One region of the Pseudoduganella sp. RAF19 genome, then DNA from elsewhere that is predicted to be linked to it. Evidence: predicted binding sites of a transcription regulator. Region 1 holds the regulator's gene; the other holds the start of a gene.
The links. The regulator FliA, encoded in region 1, starts transcription of late flagellar genes. The targets are predictions, from matches to a motif close to CTAAAGTTTNNNNNNNNNNNGCCGNTA.
Positions count from the first base shown of each region.

Region 2: AB4Z19_RS16760 (flagellar protein FliT) is a predicted target of FliA. The motif match lies at 1,703-1,729, and genes of this name have one in related genera.

Region 1 is NZ_JBFREF010000003.1:306,952-311,684, forward strand. It holds gene flhA (flagellar biosynthesis protein FlhA) at 1-578, shown strand, start outside; gene flhF (flagellar biosynthesis protein FlhF) at 857-2,272, shown strand; gene AB4Z19_RS09285 (MinD/ParA family ATP-binding protein) at 2,265-3,083, shown strand; gene AB4Z19_RS09290 (RNA polymerase sigma factor FliA) at 3,106-3,837, shown strand; gene AB4Z19_RS09295 (flagellar motor protein) at 3,819-4,565, shown strand; gene motD (flagellar motor protein MotD) at 4,567-4,733, shown strand, end outside.
Region 2 is NZ_JBFREF010000005.1:752,432-757,164, forward strand. It holds gene AB4Z19_RS16750 (response regulator) at 1-668, opposite strand, end outside; gene AB4Z19_RS16755 (Spy/CpxP family protein refolding chaperone) at 721-1,188, opposite strand; gene AB4Z19_RS16760 (flagellar protein FliT) at 1,396-1,659, opposite strand; gene AB4Z19_RS16765 (HDOD domain-containing protein) at 1,767-2,582, opposite strand; gene AB4Z19_RS16770 (M13 family metallopeptidase) at 2,780-4,733, shown strand, end outside.

The sequences.
Region 1 (4,733 bases):
GCCGCGCGGAAGTGCAGTCGCTGCTGGATCATCTGGGCAAGGAATCGCCGAAGCTGGTGGAAGATCTGGTGCCGAAGATGCTGTCGCTGTCCGCGCTGCAGAAGGTGCTGCAGAATCTGCTGTCGGAAGGCGTGCACATTCGCGACATGCGCACCATCATCGAAACGCTGGCCGAATTCACGCCGCTGACGCAGGACCCGAACGAGCTGACCGCGCAATCGCGTATTGCGCTGGGCCGGGCCATTGTGCAGCAGCTGTTCCCGCAGGGGGGAGAGCTTTCTGTGATGACCCTGGACAATCGTCTGGAACGTTTGCTGATGCAGGCGTTGTCGGCAGGTGGCGGCGACGTCGCGGGCATCGAACCAGGGCTAGCCGACACCATCGCGCAGCAAGCCGCGCAAGCGACGGCGCAGCAGGAAGCGCTGGGCGTGACGCCGGTGCTGCTGGTGCCGGGACCTTTGCGTCCCTTGCTCGCCCGCTTCCTGCGCCGCGCACTGCCGCAGCTGAAAGTGCTGTCGCACGCCGAAATCCCGGAAACCAAAACCATCCGCGTCACCTCCCTCGTCGGCGCCCAATAACACCCAGGGGTCAGATCCGACATTCGGACATTTTTTGAATCGGGCTGCTCTCAGAGCGGCCCGTGCCCGCTACGGCTGGTAAATTTGATGGGCGAACCCACGCATGGTCGAGCTATTCTGGACCCTTGCGCCATAGGGGAATAGGAAAATGTCCGAATGTCGGATCTGACCCCAAGGTTTTGGGATAAGGGGGGATTTTCGGGGTCTTTTCGTTCGATGGTTTCTCCAGTGCATCGTCAATAATTTCACCATCAGAGTGAAAGACTGCAGGAGTTGCAATGAACGTCAAGAAATTCACCGCGCCGACCTCGCGCGAGGCGCTGCGCAAAGTGCGCGAGGCCCTCGGGCCGGATGCTGTGATCCTTTCCAACCGTCCCGTCGATGGCGCGGTGGAGATTCTGGCTCTGGCCAATGACGATGCCGCCTCGCTGGCCATGCCCGCTGCAGATTCCCCAATGGCTGCACCGCAGCCGCAACTGGATCTGGCGCCGCCTGCAATCGACGAGCGCGTCGAGCCGATGCTGCCGCCGGAACCGGAAGCGCCAGCCGTGCGCGCGACGCCGCGTCCGGCGCCGACCGTAGCCCGCGAAACGGCACCAGCCGCGCCGCGCACACCGGCCCCGCGTCCACCAGCACCAGCCCGCCCAATGCCGCCGCGTGCGGCCGCACCGGCCCCAGCTCCCGCCATCGACATGGACCGCATCACCGCCATGGTCGCCGACGCCGTCGCCGGAGCGAAAGCCACCGCCGCCGCTGAAATGAGCACCATGATGAGCGAGTTGCGCGCCATGCGCGGCATGATGGAATCCCAACTGGCCGAGATCGCCTTCAGCAACGGCCAGCAGCGCGAGCCGCACAAGAATGCCGTGCTGCGCGAGCTGCTGTCGGCTGGCTTCTCCGCCCAGCTGTCGCGCTACCTGACTGAAAAGTTGCCGGCCGGTGTCGATGCCCAGCGCTGGATGCGCAACGTCCTGGCGCGCAACCTGAATGCCATGGCGAACGAAGATGCGCTGATCGAGCAGGGCGGCGTGTTCGCCCTGGTTGGCCCGACCGGTGTCGGCAAGACCACCACCACCGCCAAGCTGGCCGCGCGCTGCGTGATGCGCCACGGTCCGGAAAAGCTGGCCCTGATCACCACCGATGCTTATCGTATCGGCGCCCACGAGCAGCTGCGCATTTACGGCAAGATCCTCGGCGTGATGGTGCATTCGGTGAAGGACGAAGCCGACCTGCGCATCGCTCTGAAGGAACTGACCAAGAAGCACACCGTACTGATCGACACCGTCGGCGTCAGCCAGCGCGATCATATGGTGGAAGAGCAGGTCGCCATGCTGCAAGGCGCGGAAGCGAATGTGAAGCGCCTGCTGTGCCTGAACGCCACGTCCACGCAAGAGACTTTGTCCGAGGTCGTACGCGCTTACCAGGGCAGCGGCCTGGCTGGTTCCATCATCACCAAGCTCGATGAAGCCGCGTCCATCGGCTCCGCGCTGGATGTGGTGATCCGCCACAAGCTGAATCTGTTCTACGTGTCCAACGGCCAGCGCGTGCCGGAAGACCTGCACCTGGCCGACCCGGCTGCCCTGATCGAGCGTGCCTTCAGCGGCGCCAAGCCGCAGTTCGTTGACGCCGATCTGCCTCTGGTAATGGCCAATGCCGGCCATGATGCTTCCCTGCGCGAGGTGCACCTTGGCTAATTTCGATTTCGACCAGGCAGAAGGCCTGCGCCGCATGCTGGCGGGGCCGCGGCCCCGTATCGTGACCTTCCTGTCCGCCACGCCGCAGGACGACAAGGGCATGATGATGGTTAACCTGGGCGCCTCGCTGGCCCAGGCCGGCAATGATGTGCTGCTGGTCGATGCCTGTGCCAGCGCGCACGGTGTGGCGTCGCGCCTGGGTGTCGATGGCGGCGCCAGTCTGATCAATGTGGCGCGCCAGCAGTGCGGCCTGAACCAGGTGATTCACGCTGCGCCGCAAGGATTTAATGTGGTGCAAATGACGCGCGGCGAACAGCGCCGCGGTCCCGACGAAGGCCGCCGCCTGGCCAAGGCTTTCGACGTGCTCGTCAAGCAGACCGGCATCACCCTGGTCGATGGCGAGTTCGATGGCGAAGCTTTCCCCGTGCCAGTCATGGCCAGCTCGGAAATTGTCGTGCAAGTTTCCAACAGCGCGGCTTCCATCAAGAATGCTTATCTGATGATCAAGCGCCTGAACCACGAACTGGGCCGCCGCCCGTTCGGAATTCTCGTTACCGGGGCTTCGGAAGCCGAGGCGAGGGTGGTTTACGATAATATGGCGCAGGCGGCAAGCCGTTACCTGGCAGTGAACCTGGTTTCCATGGGTTCCGTTCCAGCCGACGAGTACCTGCATCGTGCAGCACGCTTAGGGCGCGCGGTGGTCGATGCGTTTCCGCTGGCCGGTGCTTCGGTCGCGTTCCGTCAACTGGCCGGACGCTTTGCGCTGGCTGGCTCGGCATCACACTTTGCGGGGAGCAGCAACCATTTTTGAGCATTACAACAACTAGAATTTTATGTACACGGTCAAAGGGAAAGTAGACAAAGACTCTTTGCTGACGGAGCACATGCCGTTGGTTAAGCGGCTTGCCCACCACATGAAGGCCAAGTTGCCCCCGAGTGTGGAAGTGGATGACCTGGTACAGGCCGGGATGATCGGCTTGCTCGATGCTATCAACCGCTACGAAGAAACCCACGGCGCCCAGTTTGAAACCTATGCGGTGATGCGCATCCGCGGAGCCATGCTGGACGAGCTGCGCTCCTCTGACTGGATGCCGCGCTCGCTGCGCCAGGATATGCGCAAGATTGAAAATGCGATGGCCGTGCTGCAGCAGCGCCTGGGCCGTCCGCCCAGCGAATCGGAAGTGGCGAAGTCGCTCAAGCTGTCGCTGTCCGATTACCAGGAAATGCTGTCCGAAGGCGGCGGCCACCAGCTGGTGTATTACGAAGATTTCCACGACGAGGATGGCAATGATTCCTTCCTCGACCGATACGCACATGACGAGGAAGCCGATCCTCTGCGCGCGCTGCTCGATACCGATTTCCGCCAAGCGGTGATCGATGCCATCGATGCCTTGCCGCCGCGCGAGAAAATGTTAATGGGCCTGTATTACGAAGAAGAGCTGAACCTGAAGGAAATCGGGGCCGTGATGGGTGTATCCGAATCGCGGGTCTCGCAATTGCACACCCAGGCCGTGGCCCGCCTGCGTGCATCACTCCGGGAGCAGGCATGGACTGGTCCAGCATAGCCGGCGTACTGCTGGCGCTTGCCGGCATTCTCGTTGGCCAGGGGCTGGAAGGCGGCAAACTCACTTCCCTGCTTCAGCCGGCGGCGTTTGCCATTGTCGTTATCGGTACGTTTGGCGCGGTGATGCTGCAAACGCGCCTGCCCACTTTGCGCCGCGGCCTATCGATGCTGCGCTGGATTTTTCAGCCGCCCGCCGATAACCGCGCCGCGCTGGCGCGCGACATCAATTCCTGGAGCCTGGCCGCACGCCGCGACGGCTTGCTGGCGCTGGAGCGCTACATGCTCGCCTCCAAAGACAAATTCATCGCCAAGGGTCTGCGTATGATCGTGGACGGCATCCAGCCGGACAAAATGCGGCAAATGCTGGACATGGAAATCACCGCCTTCGAAACGGCCGAACGCCAGGCTGTGCGCATCTGGGAATCGGCGGCTGGGTATTCGCCGACCATCGGCATCCTGGGCGCGGTGCTGGGTCTGATTCACGTGATGGAAAACCTCACCGATCCGAGCAAGCTCGGTTCCGGCATCGCGGTGGCTTTCGTGTCCACCATTTATGGCGTGGGCCTGGCCAATCTGTTCTTCTATCCGATCGCGAACAAGCTGAAAAACATCGTCACGCGCCAGGTCTACCAGCAGGAGCTTGCCGCCGCGGTGTTCTACGATATCGCCACCGGTGACTTCACGCGTGTGATCGACGAGCGCATCGCCACGCTGATGCGGGAGCACTGAGATGCAGTACCGCCGCGCACGCAGGAAGTTCGACGATGAACCGGAGAACCATGAGCGCTGGCTGATTTCCTACGCGGATTTCATCACGCTGCTGTTCGCGTTCTTCGTGGTGATGTACGCGATTTCCTCCGTCAATATCGGCAAATACAAAGTCTTCTCCGATGCGCT
Region 2 (4,733 bases), on a different contig from region 1:
ATGATGCGGCGCGGCTTTTTGGGATCGTCTTCCACGGCGGCGCGAATGCGCGACATGTGGACATCAATCGAGCGGTCGAAGGCTTCCAGCTGTTCGCCTTTGACCAGGTCCATCAGCTGTTCGCGCGACAGCACGCGGCCAGCGTTGTTGGCCAGCGCCAGCAGCAGGTCGAACTGGTAGGAGGTCAGGTCGCACAAGGCGCCCTCCAGCCGCACCGCGTGCGCGGCGGCGTCGATTTCGAGACGGCCGAAGCGCAGCACATTGTTCGCGGCGGACGCGCCGCGTGCGCCACCATCCACGCGGCGGCGCAGGATGGCGCGCAGGCGGGCCAGCAGCTCGCGCGGTTCGAATGGCTTGGGCAGGTAGTCATCCGCGCCGATTTCGAGGCCGACGATGCGGTCGACCGCATCGCCGCGCGCGGTCAGCATCAGCACCGGGATGTCGGAATGCGAGCGCAGTTGGCGGCAGACGTCCAGGCCATCCATATCGGGCAGCATCAGGTCCAGCACCACGGCGCCAAAGGGCGCTGCGGCCAGTTGTCCGAGCGCGCTGCCACCGCTGGCGGCGACGCTTACGCGCAAGCCTGCTTGCGACAGGTATTCGGTCAGCATTTCGGCCAGGCGCGGATCGTCTTCTACCAGCAGGATGTGGTCGGCGTTAATGTTCATGCAAGGCATTGTAAGGCAGGCGGCGGCCGGGAAGGGCCGCCGCCGAGCTGAATCAGCCGTGATGGTGCATGCCGCCCTGATGCAGCTTGGACAGGTGATCGGCCAGCTTCTTGCGCTGCTCCGGAGTGAGCACGTCGCCCACGTCGGCGATCAGCTGCACCAGGCGGCGCGAGGCTTGGTCGGCCATCTGCATATGCTGCGCGCGCGATGCTTCCAGTGCCGCGCGGTCGATGGTGGGCTGGCTGAGCATCGTCAGCATCTGGGTGTGGGCCGTGCGCAACTGGCTGTGCAGGGGCATCAGATCCTGCATGGCGGCTTTGACCAGCGGCTCGATCTGGGCTTTCTGCGCGTCGGTGGCGTCGACTTCCACATACAGGTGGTTCAGCATGGTGTCGACGTGCGCAGTGGCGTCGATGGCGCGGTGCTGGCTGCTGTGCTGATCGAGGGCATAGGCGCCGACGCCGCCCAGCAGGGAGGTGCCAAGCAGAAGTGCTGCGATGGTTTTACGGGTGAGACTCATGGCTGTTCCTTGTTCAGGTTGAGGAAGACTGCACCATCAGTCTGGCCGGGCACCGTAAAGCTGCGATGCCGGCTGTGTAAAGTTTTGTGAAGCAAAAACCCGAGGCGTAACCCTGGTGCCTGCCACGCCGTGGCAGGCACCTGCTTTTTGCTGTAGGGGTAAAAAAAAAGCGCCCCGAGGCGCTTTTTTTTGCAGGAGGAGGGGCAATCAGCCGTTCAGGCGGCCCATCCATGGTTCGGTCACATCGCGGATGGCGCGATCATTGGCCATGATCTGTTTCAGCAGCGCGATCTTGCGGGCGCGGGCGTCGCCTTCCAGCGGAGCGGCGCCGCCGATCACGGCAACCGACTCGGCTGCGCACTGATTTTCCAGGCTGTTCAGGCTGGTCCAGTCACTCGCGCGCGCAGCCACGACCATTTGATTGGTCAAACCGGCAATATTTTCGTACATCGAGAGAACCTGGTTGCTCATTTTTCATCCTGAAAAGTGGAAACGGAGTACCGCTTGTCAGGATTTACGTCAGGGCGACGAAGAACTTTAGGGTTTTCTCAAAATATTTTCAAAATATTTTCAAGTTGTCAGCCGATCAACTCTTCCAGGCCTGCGCTCAGCTCGTCCAGCGGCGGCATTTCGTCGATCAGGGCGTTATCTTCCAGACCCAGGCTCTCCGCCACGTCGGTCGGGTAGCAGGCGGCAATTTCCTCGGCGCCCAGCTGGTTCTGGTCGACACGGGCGCGCCAGGCGGCCAGGTGGACCACGGCGGCCAGGGCGTTGTCTTCCGGGGCCGGGAAGGCGGCGATCGTCTCGGAGAACACTTCCGGGAACTTCCAGCGACGGGCCAGTTCGGCGCCCACGTCGGCGAAGCTGTAGCCGAAGGAAGCCATTTCGGCATCCAGGCGGCGCGAATCCATCGGACCGGCGATCTTATCCAGCTGCATGGCCTGCTCCGGCATGGCGGCGTGGATCACCAGCTGGCCAATGGCGTGCATCATGCCGATGGTGAAGGCGAGGTCGGTGTTCTGTTTGGTCTGGCGGGCAATCCATTTGGCGCCAACGGCGGTGCGCAGGCTGTAGCGCCAGAACTGGCGCAAGTCGAGGCCCGGCACCGTCTTGAAGCCGGATACCAGACCGGAGCTGATGACCAGGGTACGCACGGTCACGAAGCCCAGCATCAGGACCGCGTCTTCCACCGTGCCGATGCTGCGCGAAACGTGGTAGTAGGCGGAGTTGGCCAGACGCAGCAGCTTGGCGCTCAGGACCGGGTCGGTGGAGATTTTCTTGGCAATGTCTTCGGTCGAGACACTGGCCTTGTCGAAGCTGCTGATCAGTTCATCGACGACTTTGGGCGCTGTTGGCAGGGCGGTCGGGTGCTGGAACAGGGCTTCGAGTTTCATGGATATCTCCCAGAGTGATTTTGGATGTTGCCTCAGGTGAACTATATAGCGATTCCATCCGGGTTGGGACACAATTTGCGCGGCCAGTCCCCGGATTCTGCATTCTGTCGCATCGCTGTCGCGTTTTCCCGGCTGAGCCGTTACAGTCCACCCTGGCTCACCACGCCATCAATTTTTAAAACTACAAGGGACCAAACATGCAAGTTTCCTTCCGTTGGACGCCGATCACGAGCGCCATTACCCTGGTGCTGTGCGGCGCCACCCTGGCTCTGACCCCGGCGATTGCGCGGCAAACCGCTGCGCCGCAAGCCGCGCCGGCCGCAGCCGTCCTGCCGGGCGACGACTTCTTCGCCTACGCCAATGCCGACTGGCTTTCCAAGAATGAAATCCCGGCCGACAAAGGCACCTGGAGCTCCTTCGGTGCACTGGCCGATGCCACCAACCAGCGCATTGCGCAGCTGATCGACGAACTGGGCGCCAAGTCGCCGTCCGGTGACGCGCTGCGCGTGTCCAGCTATTACAAGAGCTTCATGGACGAAGCGGGCATCGAAGCCAGGGGCGCCGCCGTGCTGAAGCCATCGCTGGACAAGATCGCCGCCATCAAGGACAAGGCCGGCCTGACCCGCGCCCTGGCATCCACCGTGCGCGCCGACGTCGATCCGCTGAATTCCACCAATTTCCAGACCGAAAACATCTTCGGCGTGTGGATCGCGCAAGGCCTGAACGACTCCGACCACTACATGCCGTACATCCTGCAGGGTGGTCTGGGCATGCCGGACCGCGCCTACTACCTGGAAGAGAACGAACACATGGGCCGCCTGCGCACGGCCTATCAGGCGCACATCGCCGCCATGCTGAAGCTGGCCGGTTTCTCCGAGCCGGAAGAGCGCGCCGCCCGCATCTTCGCGCTGGAAAAGCGCATCGCCCAGTCGCACGCAACCCGCGAAGATTCGGCGGATATCCAGAAGGCTAACAACGTCTGGTCCGATAAAGACTTCGCCGCCAAGGCGCCGGGCATGGACTGGAAGGCCTTCTTCCACGCCGCCGGCCTGGACAAGCAGAAGAAGTTCACCGTCTACCATCCGACCGCCGTTGTTGGTGCGGCTGCCCTGGTGCAGGACGTGCCGCTGCAGGACTGGAAAGACTACCTGGCCTTCCATACCGTGAACCACGCCGCGCCGGTGCTGCCGAAAGCCTTCGTCGACCAGCGCTTCGAGTTCTACGACAAGTCCCTGTCCGGCGTGCAGCAGCTGTCGCCGCGCTGGAAGCGTGGCCTGGCTTCGCTGAACAACACCCTGCCTGACGCTACCGGCAAGATCTATGTCGAGAAGTATTTCCCGCCTGAGGCGAAGAAGCGCGTGCAACAGATGGTGGCCAATATCGTGCAAGCCTTCCATCAGCGCATCGACAAACTGGACTGGATGGCGCCAGCCACCAGGAAGGAAGCGCAGGAGAAGCTGCGCACCCTGTACGTGGGCGTGGGCTATCCGGACAAGTGGACTTCCTACAATGGCCTGAACATCAAGCTGGGCGACGCTTTCGGCAACCTGGATCGTTCGGAAGAATTCCACTACAAGCAGGAACTGGCCAAGCTGCACCAGAAAGTCGATCCGACCGAATGGTGCATGCCGCCGCACCTGGTGAATGCGGTGAACATGCCGCTGCAGAACGCGCTGAACTTCCCGGCCGCGATCCTGCAGGCGCCGTTCTTCGATATGTCCGCCTCCGACGCGCATAACTACGGCGCAATTGGCGCGGTGATCGGCCACGAAATCAGCCACAGCTTCGATGACCAGGGCGCGCAGTTCGACTCCAAGGGCCATCTGCGTGACTGGTGGACCAAGGCTGACGGCGAGCACTTCCAGAAAGCTGCCGGCGCATTGGTGGCGCAGTACAACGCGTACGAGGCATTCCCTGACCTGCACCTGAACGGCCAGCTGACCCTGAGCGAAAACCTGGCTGACCTGGCCGGCCTGTCCGCTTCGCTGGACGCTTACCACGCATCGCTGGGCGGCAAGCCTGCGACCATGGAAGGCGACCGCGAATTCTTCCAGGGCTTCGCAGCCAGCGAGCGCAGCAAGCAGCGTGAAGCATCGCTGCGCCGCCAGGTCGCCACCGACGGCCACTCGCCAGGCAAATGGCGCACCTACA